3 regions of the Bacillus sp. 7894-2 genome follow, and region 2 is predicted to be linked to each of the others. Evidence: riboswitches for the same ligand, from Rfam matches in the RefSeq annotation. Region 2 holds a riboswitch; each other region holds the start of a gene.
What was found. A riboswitch is a leader RNA that binds a small molecule or an ion and turns the genes downstream of it on or off. The one in region 2 is predicted to bind S-adenosylmethionine.

Region 1 (4,225 bases), on a different contig from region 2:
AATGGAATGAAAGTCGGGATCATGCTTCCGTCATATTCTTTCGTGATGAAATCAGCAACATCATCTTCCTGGTAAAGTTCAGCAATTCTCTTAAGCGTTTTGTTATCCTTGTCTTCTGTTCTGACAGCAATGATATTTACATAAGGTGTAGCGGTTTCGCTTTCAATAAACACTGAATCCTTAGTTGGCTTAAAGCCGGCGTCTACGGCAATTCCGTTATTGATGACTGAAGCCGAGACATCCGGAAGGGCACGCGGCGTCTGCGCTGATACCATTTCTACAAATTCAAGGTTCTTCTTGTTTTCAACGATTTTATTCAAGTCCAGATTTCCGTCATAGTCCTCGGATAATTTGATCAGGCCAGATTCCTCCAGTAAAAGAAGGGCTCTACCGCCATTTGAAGCATCATTTGGAATGGCGATCTTGCCGCCTTCCGGAATGTCTTCTACAGATTTTACTTTCTCAGAATAAAGACCCATTGGTGCTAAAACAGTTGTCGCAATCGGTGTAAGATCCATATTATGCTCTTTAATAAAAGTGTCGAAATAAGCGACTGTCTGGAATGCATTCACGTCAAGATCATCTTCTGCGAGGGCGACATTTGGCTGTACATAATCTGAGAATGTCACAACCTCAATTTCAATGCCTTCCTTTTCAGCTTTTTCTGCAATAAAGTCCCAGATGCGTGTATCTGATCCGCTGACACCCAATTTAACCTTCTTAGTTTCTTCCCCGCCAGTTGTGCTTGAGCATGCCGCAATGAACACAGCCAATGCTAAAATAATGAATGATAAAAACAGTTTTTTCATGATGTGTTTCCTCCTAAGTTATCTTCTTCTGATTTTTTTGGATAAGATATTTCCGAATGACTGCAGGCCTTGAACCATGACCACTAAGATTGCAACGGTAATCAGCATGACGGTTGTATCAAATCGCTGATAGCCATATGTAATGGCAAGGTCACCTAGGCCTCCGCCTCCGACTGCCCCGGCCATGGCTGATGCTCCGACCAGACCGATTGTGGCAATGGTGAAACCTAATACCAGCGAACTGAGTGCTTCCGGAATCAGGAATTTAAGGATAATCTGTCCCGGCGTCGCTCCCATTGCTTCTGCCGCTTCAATGACTCCCGGATCAACCTCAAGCAATGAATTCTCTATTAATCTCGCTATGTAGGGTCCTGCATAAAAGACGAGCGGCACTACGGCTGCAGCAGTTCCAATCGATGTTCCGACAATCATCCGGGTGATAGGGATGATGGCTACCATTAAAATGATGAATGGGACTGATCTAAAAATATTAATAATGCTGTTTATGATGTTAAAAACAACGGTGTTTTCCAGCAGATGCCCTTTCCTTGTCACGACAAGCAATATGCCAAGCGGCAGTCCGATAAGAGCTGAAAACAGTAATGAGAATGCCACCATTTGGATTGTTTCAATTAAGGCTTCGATGATTTTTTCCTGATTAACTAGCACGTGATGTCACTTCCTTTATTGAAACTTTTTCCTGGCTGATGTACTGAATAGCACGCCTGATTTCACTGTCCGGACCCTGAAACTCGACAATTAGGTTGCCAAATGGTGTTCCCTGTAGTTCAGTAATATTTCCAAACAGGACGTTGAAATCGATACTAAACTTTTTGGCAACTTGCGAAAGCAGCGGCTGCCCGGCAGAGTTTCCGACAAAGTTGATTCTGAATACCTTTTGAAGCCCCTGCTGTTTTTCAATTACTTGCTTAATGGAGTCAGGTATTTGATCATTCATAACCGTGCTGACAAAGTTTTTCGCTGTTGGAGTTTTTGGTGAGGAAAAGACATTGAAGACGGTTCCTTCTTCAATAATTTTTCCTGCCTCAATGACAGCGACACGATCACAGATCTCCCTGATAACAGACATTTCATGGGTAATGATCAGAATGGTAATGTTGTATTCTTTATTTATTTTTTTCAGCAGCTGCAGGATCGAGCTGGTGGTCTGCGGATCCAGAGCTGAAGTTGCTTCATCACATAATAGAATGGAAGGCTGGGTTGCCAGCGCCCTGGCAATTCCGATCCGCTGCTTTTGCCCGCCTGACAGCTGATCCGGATAACTGTTCGCCTTGTCGGCAAGCCCCACGAATTCTAATAGTTCATGGACACGCTTTTTTATTTCATCCTTAGGGATCTTAGCCAGTGTAAGCGGCATCGCCACATTAGCAAACACGGTTTTCGAGTTTAGAAGGTTAAAGTGCTGAAAGACCATCCCGATGTTTCTTTTCACTTCACGAATTTCTTTTACAGATAAAGCCGTCAAATCATGCCCGTTGACAATGACCTTCCCTGAAGTCGGCTTCTCCAGCCAATTGACACAGCGGATCAAAGAGCTCTTTCCCGCACCACTGAAGCCAATCACTCCGAAAATCTCACCCTTGTTAATCCTTAAATCTATTCCATCCAGAGCAGCTACCTGCTGACCTCCGCTTTCATAGACCTTCTTTAAATTTTGAAACTCTATCATGTTGCATCTCTCCTCTGGTGTGACAGGTACCTATACCAATTTGATAAACTGGTATAGGTACCTGTCACCGCTTTTTAAACAACTATTCCTATATGAAAACTAAGAATTATGCCCTGAAATTTACCCCTTCCATCAGAAGAGGTTTTTTAAAAGTCCCCTCCTTATCTTTCAGGCTTTTTGCCTGCTGGATTTGGCACAGTGCGGTCTGCCTGCTGCCGAAGCTTCATTGGGCCAGGTCCCTCTGCTTCTCTTGATAAGAATTATTCATATGTTTATGAATAGAATCTTGATGTATTTTTCCGCATAAAACAAAAACCCTCTTCTAAAGAAAGAAGAGGGCAGCATTTATCAATGGTCCTCTTCTTATCTTTCAAGCAATGCTTGCTGGATTTGGCACGGTACACTTTTGTCCGCTGCCGAGGTGTCATAGGGCCAGTCCCTCAACCTCTCTTGATAAGAAGATTTTTCATATGCGGTTTTAATATGTTTATTACTTTACCATCTTAAAGAAAAGGAAGTCAATATAATTTTTTAAATATTTTCATTTGGTTAAAAAATGATAGTTAAATCCTATGTGTCTAATACCCTGACTCATGTATAATAATGGAAAAGTGTCATTTTTCATAAAAAGGAGGGACAAAATGATTATGACCGAGAATCCGGCAGATTTATGCGCGGACAAAGTCGAAGCGAGGAATCTGCAGCTGGCCATTCAGCATTCCAGTGACGTGATTGCAAGAGTGACAAAAGAAGGCATTGCTTTATATGTCTCCCCTTCCTGCCTGCCGACACTGGGGTATTCACCGCAGGATTTTCACCGGAGCAGCCTTTACACATACTGCCATCCAAATGACCGGGATCTTCTAAGAGATGCACTGGCCGAGCTCGACCAGCTTCCGCATAATCGGGTGACTTTCCGTTTCAGGCATAAGGAAGGACATTATTTGTGGCTGGAAGCCAATTTTTCAGTCATTAATGACGATAAAGAAATGATGTGCATCATTCGGGATATGACTCAGAGAATTATCATGGAAGAGGAAATTCTTGAAACACAGGAGAAGTACCGTTTTCTGGTGGAGTACTCCAAGGATACGATCGGAATGGTGACTCAAAAGGGGATTTGGACCTATATCAATAATGAAGGGAAGAAGCTCTTCGGGTACACGAGCATCAAAGAGATGATCGGCACCTCCCTCCACGACTACATTCCTCCTTCAGAACATTCCACCCTCGATGAATTTCTGCAAACAAAGCTGAGCGTGAATTTTGAGCTTAATCTGATCCGGACTGACGGACAAATAAGAAAAGCCGAAGTCCAGCTGATTCCAACCACTTTCAAGAACAGAAAGGTCTACCAGATCATTATCAAAGATGTAACCGGACAAAAGAAGACAGAAGAAAAGCTGCAGAATGCTGAAAAGCTTTCCGTGGTAGGTCAGCTTGCAGCAGGCATTGCCCATGAAATCCGCAACCCGCTCACAGCCATAAAAGGCTTTACACAGTTATTATACGAAGAACATAAAGACAATTTCGCAGAAGTCATTCTAAATGAGCTGGAACGTATTGAAGGCATCGTCAATGACCTGCTCGTTCTTGCTAAACCTCAAATAACCGAAATAGAAGAAACATGCCTGACAAACGTAGTAAAAAGTGTGATTACTCTATTGAACAGCCAGGCAGTCATGGAAAATATTCTGATCGAATTAACTCAGTCGCCCGGAGAATT
Region 2 (4,225 bases):
CCATATCAGCTTTTCCATTATGGCTGTTAAGTATCCGGCAACCATTTTGATCTATTTATACAGATTCCCTGCAGGCAAGCTTATTAAGAAACTGCTTTATATCTCAGGCTGGGTCCTTCTCTATACGGTTAATGAGATTGTTGACATTAAATTCAACTTGATAAAGTACAATAATGGCTGGAATTTAAAATGGTCGATTCTTTTTAATGCTGTTATGTTTACCATCCTCTGGGTGCACCACAAGCGGCCAGCTGCAGCATGGGGGCTGTCCATTCTTTTCATCCTCTTCCTATGGAAGCAGTTTGATGTGCCATCAACTGTTTTTAGATAAATGTCTAATATCATTACAATTTGTCGATAAAAAAACAAGCTATTTTACTGGACTTTTTTTATTAAAGCGTTTATTTTACTATAAAAAGGCAATATTCTATGTATAAGTTTCAATAAATTGGAATGGGATGGTGTTACGATGGCAAACAAGAAAAATGTTAAATCTCCCGGCAAAGATCTGAATATTGGTGCGAATGTTTCATTAAACGGCCTGGTAACAGCTGTTTTTGATAATATGGTCCATGTCCAGATTGGCGCTAAGATAGTAACAGTTCATGTTAAAGACCTGTATTCCGGATTAAATAATCCTTTATTTAATAAACAGCAGGCTTAGTATCCACCATCTCTAAACATACATCAGGAGGGGCAGCTCAAAGACTGCCCCTTCTGTTTTTCAGACCGGCTGTACCTGTTTATACTTCCCTGCCGTGACTGCATAATCTCCAAGCACTTGATAAGCCTTCTTATCGGCTAATGACACAGCTTCTGCAGCTCCCTTAACGAACACGGCCTGTTCTGACACTTTGCTGACGATTTCAACTCCCTCAGGGAATTCATATCCTTCAGCATTATTACCCAGTATAACCCAGAGCTCCTGTTCAGGGACCTTCTCTTCCACCGCAGCTTCCTCATATGCTGAAGGGAAATCGGATTTGCCCACATGAATTAAATCTTCAATAATCGCACTCGCTGTCGGGAACATGCCTGCTCCAGGCCCCTGCAGACTGATATTCCCGACAATATCGGCATCGATTGAAACGGCATTCTGCACGCCTTCTACTCTGTATAGAGGATGGGATTCTCCTGTCAGGACCGGCTTTACTGTACAGCGGACAAAATCTTTTTCCTTCTGGATTGATGCTATATGTTTGAACTTCAGCCCCAGAGAATCAGCCAACCGGATTTGTTCAATCGTAATATCAGTAATGCCTTCTCTTACAGAGTACTTCTGTTCCGGCGCTTTCCCGAATACAAGCTCGCTTAAAACAACTGCTTTGTAAAACGCGTCATAACCTTCAATATCGTTTTTAGGATCGGCTTCTGCATAGCCTTTTTCCTGAGCGATTTTCAATGCTTCGTCAAATGATAAGTTTTCCTCACGCATACTTGTCAAAATGAAATTGGATGTGCCATTTAAAATTCCTTCAATCCGTTCGATCCTGTTGGCATTCAGCAGCTGTTTGATGGTCTGAATGATGGGGATTCCGCCGCCGACTGTTGCTTCAAATCCCAGTGATACATTCTTTTCTTTTGCCAGCCTCGCAAGCTCACTTCCATGAAATGCAAACATCTCTTTATTCGCTGTAATGACGTGGCATCCTCTCGATATGGCCTGGCGCAGATACGTATAGCCCGGCTCCCTGCCAACAATGGCATCAATGACGACATCAAGCTTTGGAAGCTCAATAATGTCCTGAAAGTCATCCGTTAGCAGCACATCATCATCAGGCAAAGAATGTTTATTCACATTTTTGACCAGGATAGCGGAAACCTTCACTTCTTTCCCGAGTATCGCCTGAAGCCTTCCCTGATGCTTTCTGATTATTTCATATACTCCTTTTCCAACAGTTCCATACCCCAATAGCCCGATGGTTATCGCTGACATTATTTATTCCCCCTTACGAAAATAGCCAAATTTAAAGCGTGGATTCCAATCAAAACAAAAAACCCCTTCCGTCCATTACAGACAAGAAGGGGTTTGAATTAATATTCCGTTCATTCCGCCTTCTTATCTTCGGAAATTGTATTCCTCTGAATTTGGCACCGTGCATAAATGCTGGTTGCCGAGGCTTCATAGGGTCAGTCCCTCCGCCTCTCTTGATAAGAAGTTTCTAAGTATTCAATTTATATGAATCATAAACATTTATCAGGATTGCGTCAACCTTTTTTGAAAAATATTTTCTTCAGACGTTTTCACTTTCATTGAAATCTTCTGTTATGATCTCAAGAAAATGCTTAAGAATTCTGGCAGTCAGCCCCCAGATGACCTTGTCCTGGAAATAGTAAAATACCTCTTCCGCTCTCCTTGTCTGCCAATTGTAATTTTCACCTCCGGCGATTAAGTCAAAAGGAAAATTTTCTTCAGGCTCAACTTTAAAATTTACGTGAAATGTTTCAGGTTGTACTTTTTTCAGAAATGAAAGGGGGACGGTAAAAACCTCTTCTACTTCATCAGGGTTCGGCACAATCTTGTCCGGGTTTTGGATGATGCCTGCATAAGGGTAAATAATTTGACCGAAGGAGATCATGTAATCCAGCGGGGAAACATTTGTGATGCTGTCTTCGCCCACACCGAGTTCCTCAGAGGTTTCACGGATGGCTGTATGTTCTTCATCCCTATCTTCCGGATCTATCCTTCCTCCGGGGAAACATACCTCCCCAGGCTGCCTTCTCATTCTTAGTGAACGCACTTCAAATAGGACATGTACCTCATTATTGATTTCAACCAGCGGAAGCAAAATAGCGAACTTCGAAAATCGCTCACTCCCCAAAATGATGGGGGTTCTGTTCCATAACCTTTTAGCCAGTTTCTCAATCTCCATATCTGCCCACCTCCAGCAGCAATTCAGTTATTATATCTTTATCATACTGTATTCTATGCGTTTTATTAATTTATACGGCTTGTGCCATATAATGATTCAGGACTATAGGCTATTGCATCCAGCCCTTCAAAAGTAAAAGAACGTTTCTCCGCCAGTAATTCAGGGAAATAAAAATATATCATACTACACTGGGAGTGAAAATATGAAGAAGAATATATTAATAGGCGGATACGATACTCAGCAAGAGCTTAAAGAAGCCATTGAAGGTGCAGGGTCAAATGGATATCAGAAGGAAAATCTTGTGATCGTCTCAAAGGATGGCGCAAATCTTGAAAGCTTTGCAGACAATTACGGAGTGAACTTGCGAATAGTCGGTTCCCAGGAGCTGGGCAATCAGCGTTTTCTTGATTCTGTTAAAGCTCTTTTCATGGGGGAAGATCCGGCCACAAGTTCAGGGATTGATCCCGATAAAAAAGATGGTACACGATTTGATGAACATGACCTGGATCGATACGCAAGCATGGTTTTTGATGGAAAATATGTCTTAATCGCTGACTATTATGGGAAATATCCAAACTCCACGCAGGACAATCAGAGAATCACTGCCGAAAACTCTGAAGGATATATGGAGAGTGCTTCAGCCCGGGAGGTTGTCCATGAATCGGATATCAAAACACTGGCAGATAAATCCGCTGATACATGCTGTGCCAGCGAGAATCCCAGTCGTGTTCAGCATTCACATACTTCAGCAGAGATGAAAACCAGTGAAGTAAATCGGGAAGAAGTGCATACAAAAGACAGGCTTAAATAGCATCAGCCCCCTGAAAATGGGGGCTTTTTGCTGAAACGAAAAAGAGAGGTTTCCCTCTCTTATGCATATTTCTTCTTATCCTCTTCCTGTTTGAAAAAGCTTTTCATCGCATGGAATACATCTGCTTTTTGCTTAAGAATATAATATCGGAAATCATCATTTTTGATATTTTTATAGGCGGACATCAGAGTCGAGTGGCGGTTGTACTGGTTGACCTCACCGTATCCAAACATATTGGACACTTTCATCAGGTCTTCTACCAGCTTCACACAGCGGGCATTATCAGAGGTCAGGTTATCACCGTCTGAGAAATGGAAAGGATAAATATTAAATTTGCGCGGATCGTACTTGGCATCTATCAACTCAAGCGCTTTTCGGTAGGCAGATGAACAAATCGTTCCACCGCTTTCTCCTTTTGAGAAAAAGTCCTCTTCTGAAACCACTTTTGCTTCTGTATGGTGGGCAATAAATTCAATTTCCACTGTTTCATATTTGGTTCTCAGGAACCGCGTCATCCAGAAGAAAAAGCTTCTGGCCATAT
Region 3 (4,225 bases), on a different contig from region 2:
AGATGTCGCTTCATCACAAAGGAGCACTTTTGGATTGTTGGCAAGGGCTCTGGCAATTCCGACCCTTTGCTTTTGACCGCCGCTCAGCTGAGAAGGGTAGGCATCTTCCCTTCCTTCCAGACCGACGAGTTTAATGAGCTCGTCAACTCTTTTGAGCCTTTCCTGCCGGGAAACACCTGCGATTTCAAGCGGAAATGCTATATTTTCTCTAACTGTTCTTGACCATAACAGGTTGAAATGCTGGAAAATCATGCTTATTTCCTGACGAGCTTTTCTCAGCTTGCTTCCCTTTATCTTTGAAACCTCATTGCCTGCCACAGTAACACTGCCATGGGTAGGAAGCTCCAGCCCATTCAGCATGCGGATTAAGGTACTTTTACCTGCACCGCTATATCCGATAACACCGAATATTTCTCCTTCTTTTACCTCCAGGTTTACATCATCAACTGCTTTTACCTGCCCTTTTTTTGAAGAAAATATCTTCTGTACATCTTTTATAGTAATCAACGTGATAGTCACCTCTTTTATCGAAAGATACAGATAATAATTAATAGACTGCTTTTATTCCCTTATCTTTTACTCCTCATAGGCTTTCATGCGCAAAAGCAAAAATGCCTTTCTGCAAATGAGCAGAAAGGCATAAAGAGATTTAGTCCTTTCTCTCATCTATCAAAGCTATGCTTTGAGTGAATTGGCACCATTTCAACTAATTGACGGTTGCCGGGCTTCATAGGGCACTTCCCTCCACCTCTCTTGATAAGAGCGTTACATTCTATATTCAATTAATACTTTAAATGAATTAAGCAGTTTTATAATTACGTTTGCTATCGTATCATAGCCATTAAAAAGGTGTCAACGATGAAATTTCAAACTTTCGGAAAAAAGCGAATGGTAAATTTTCCTTCACACTTTTGCAGCAAGTGATGTGAGACCTGCAGCTGCTTCTATCGCCTGTTCCAGGTCTTCAATTAAATCTTCTGCATTTTCGATGCCGGTCGAAATCCGAATTAGATCCTCCGATACTCCCGCAGCCTTTAAACCTTCCTCATCCAGCTGCTGATGAGTCGTGCTTGCAGGGTGAATAATCAGGCTCTTTGCGTCCCCGACATTTGCCACATGTGCCCATAGCTGCAGGCTATTGATCAGCTTGGCTCCAGCCTCTCTTCCGCCAGCAATTCCAAATACAGCCACTGCCCCGGCTCCTTTTGGCAAATATTTATCTGCCAATTCTTTGTCCGGATGGCCTTCATGACCTGGATAGAGCACCCAATTAACAGCCGGATGGGCATCCAGATATTCCACTACCTTTTTGGTATTGGCAACGTGCTCCTTCATTCTCACATGCAGAGTTTCAAGACCCAGTGTGAACTGGAATGCACTTTGCGCACTCATTGCAGGCCCTAAGTCTCTTAACAGCTGTACCCGTGCTTTGATAATATAAGCAGCTTCGCCAATTGCTTCGCTATAGACAATATCATGGTAGCTCGGATCAGGCTCTGTAAAGCCTGGAAACTTAGGAGAATTCCAGTCGAATTTTCCGCCGTCTACTATAACTCCCCCCATTGTGGTTCCATTACCAAGCAGCCATTTTGTCGCAGAGTGTATGACAATGTCAGCTCCGTGTTCTATAGGCCTGCAAAGATACGGTGTAGCAAAAGTGTTATCCACAATCAGCGGCACACCGTTTTCGTGTGCAATTGCGGCAACCTTTTCAATATCCAGGATTTTCAGGCTCGGGTTTCCAATCGTTTCGGCGAAGACAGCCTTTGTTTTATCTGTAATGGCACTCCGGAAGTTTTCCGGATCCTTTGGATCGACCAGTTTCACCTTTATTCCATACTTGGGAAGTGTAACTGCAAATAAATTATAAGTACCCCCATATAAATTGGATGCGGCAACAATTTCATCACCAGCTTCGGCGATATTTAAAATGGCAAGTGTAATAGCAGACTGGCCGCTGGCAAGAGCCAGCGCACCCACTCCTCCTTCAAGCAGGGCCACTCTTTCCTCAAATACACTGACAGTGGGATTATGTATCCTGCTATAGATATATCCCGGCTCTTTCAGGGCAAAGAGATTTGCAGCGTGATCTGTATTCTTGAACTGATAAGCATTATTCTGATAAATCGGAACCGCTCTCGCGCCAGTTACAGGGTCAGGCTTCAGCCCCCCATGTACTCCAATTGTTTCAAAACGGTAATTTTTCTGTTTGTCCGTCATCGCTATCTCTCCTCTATAAAAAAGATTGTATTTCATTTCGAAAAGCTGAAAAACCCTCTTCATAAGAAGAGGGCTGTATCGACTCTTCTTATCTTCCAGAGCATTCTGCTCTGCTGGATTTAGCACCGTGTACTTTACCGGTTGCCGGGCTTCGCTGGGCCAGTCCCTCCGCCTCTCTTGATAAGAATATTCAGTTAATTAATATTAAAATGATATTATCATACTATTAAAAAAGCGGTCAAGTATTGTGCAATGAAATTTTCCCTAAACAGAAAAAAGACTCGAGCAGCAACTTTTTTCTGTAAGTAGTTTCCGTCAAAATTTCATTTTTTCATTCGACAAAATCCGAAAGGCAATGCCTGTTTAATTGGCATTGCCTTTTCATTTCCCGAGAAATATGTCAGATCATACTATTTTCACAGAGGCGGCTGCAGTTTTTGTCTTTTTATAGCCTCTGAATACAAAGAAAAAGTAGAGAGAGCCAATCAAGTATAAAGAAGCTGTAATGGTGAATACGAGTGCATATCCCCAATAATCTCCATATCTCATGACGATTCCTGTTGAAACCGGGCCCATTACAGCCCAGCCCAGATTGAACACCATCTGATTGACTGAGTTTGCCAGTCCTTTCATCGAATCATTTACCTTTGACATCATCAATGACATTTGTATAGGATTTCCCGCATTCATCAACGCCTGCCGGAACAAAAAGCCGATGGCAGCCAGCCAAAGGTTTTCAGTATAAGCGGTTAAAAGCAGGAAAGGAAGTGACATGAGCTGCAGGATCACAACGGCTTTAACCTCTCCCACTTTTCTTACCACAACCGGTCCGATAATCATGGCAAAGGCCGTGGCAGCCTGCCCTAATGAAATAATCATGCCAATAGCTGAATTGGAGGCTTCAAAGCGGTCAGCGAAGTACAGATTCAGATACGGAATAACAAGTCCTGCGCCAATTCCAATCAGAAGCTGAGCAAAAGCAAACATCGCGATAATTTTCACACCATCATTTTTAGCTGAGAGATTCTTGAATGACCAGCCTTTTATGCTCTTTGCATCGTGTTGATCTTTCGAAACCTCTGCGAAACGCAAAATTGGAAATAAGCCGGCTATGAAAAACACACTTCCAATCAGAAGGGTAATGCGAATGCTGGTGAGCTGATCCGTAAACAAAGAAAATACATCCGTTAAGATGCCACCGCTTAAGTTCCCGATCACATTTGCGCCCGTCATTATAGCAAAATGAATACTGAATAAATGAACCCTTTGGTCGGCCTTTGAATTTTCAGCCAGCCATGGTATGCCGGATACCTGAAGAAAGGCTGTTGTCAGCCCGGTCAAAAATGCAAAAATAATCAGGAGTTCCTGCATGTCAACTAAACTTCTGAAAAGCATAACTGCACCTGTTGCAACTGCACCAAACATCATCGCTTTTTTTCTGCCAATTCGGTCGCTGGCGATCCCTGCCGGCACAAGAATCAGTGCTGTCGCGAGAGCAGTCATGGATATGATTTGTCCATTAACACTTTCTGAGTAGCCGAGCTCTCTTATGTAGAAATTATAGATGACCATGAATATCCCAAAACCAATTTGTGTAAGAATATTCGCCATAAAAGCCAATTTTATGTTGCGGTTATAGCCTTTAAACTGACCAGCCCACTCCCTGTAATATGCCATGCGGATCCCTTCCTGCACTGTATGATTTTTATTTCGATTCCCTAAGTATCATACTCTTTCGGAATGGATTTGTAAATATATTTCGAATAGTGAAAAGGCGTTTTCAAACATGCAAAAAACCAGGCTGCTTTGCTCCTGGTTTCTGCTAATCGATGCTTCTGATTTTATCCAATAAATAGGGTACGGATCGGAAAGCATATAATTTTTCATGTAAAATTCTTTTTCTGAAGATGAGGAGACAGGGTACGCTTTCCACTCCCCATTTTTCAGCCAATTGCGGCATATAATTTAAGTCCGCTTTCCCCATTTTTTGATCTGGCAGCAATTG

Region 1: another riboswitch for S-adenosylmethionine. It lies ahead of CHI10_RS06340 (methionine ABC transporter ATP-binding protein); the one in region 2 lies ahead of CHI10_RS07610 (homoserine dehydrogenase).
Region 3: another riboswitch for S-adenosylmethionine. It lies ahead of CHI10_RS06880 (O-acetylhomoserine aminocarboxypropyltransferase/cysteine synthase family protein); the one in region 2 lies ahead of CHI10_RS07610 (homoserine dehydrogenase).

Annotation. Positions count from the first base shown of each region.
Region 1 is NZ_NPDG01000035.1:38,464-42,688, reverse strand. It holds gene CHI10_RS06350 (MetQ/NlpA family ABC transporter substrate-binding protein) at 1-809, opposite strand, end outside; gene CHI10_RS06345 (methionine ABC transporter permease) at 828-1,478, opposite strand; gene CHI10_RS06340 (methionine ABC transporter ATP-binding protein) at 1,468-2,499, opposite strand; SAM riboswitch class I at 2,658-2,759, opposite strand; SAM riboswitch class I at 2,860-2,959, opposite strand; gene CHI10_RS06335 (PAS domain-containing sensor histidine kinase) at 3,141-4,225, shown strand, end outside.
Region 2 is NZ_NPDG01000051.1:8,250-12,474, reverse strand. It holds gene CHI10_RS07620 (CBO0543 family protein) at 1-331, shown strand, start outside; gene CHI10_RS07615 (hypothetical protein) at 470-664, shown strand; gene CHI10_RS07610 (homoserine dehydrogenase) at 725-1,936, opposite strand; SAM riboswitch class I at 2,057-2,158, opposite strand; gene CHI10_RS07605 (NUDIX hydrolase) at 2,235-2,873, opposite strand; gene CHI10_RS07600 (general stress protein) at 3,076-3,684, shown strand; gene yhbH (sporulation protein YhbH) at 3,744-4,225, opposite strand, start outside.
Region 3 is NZ_NPDG01000040.1:593-4,817, reverse strand. It holds gene CHI10_RS06885 (methionine ABC transporter ATP-binding protein) at 1-507, opposite strand, end outside; SAM riboswitch class I at 660-763, opposite strand; gene CHI10_RS06880 (O-acetylhomoserine aminocarboxypropyltransferase/cysteine synthase family protein) at 904-2,220, opposite strand; SAM riboswitch class I at 2,306-2,407, opposite strand; gene CHI10_RS06875 (MFS transporter) at 2,626-3,897, opposite strand; gene CHI10_RS06870 (thioredoxin family protein) at 4,043-4,225, opposite strand, start outside.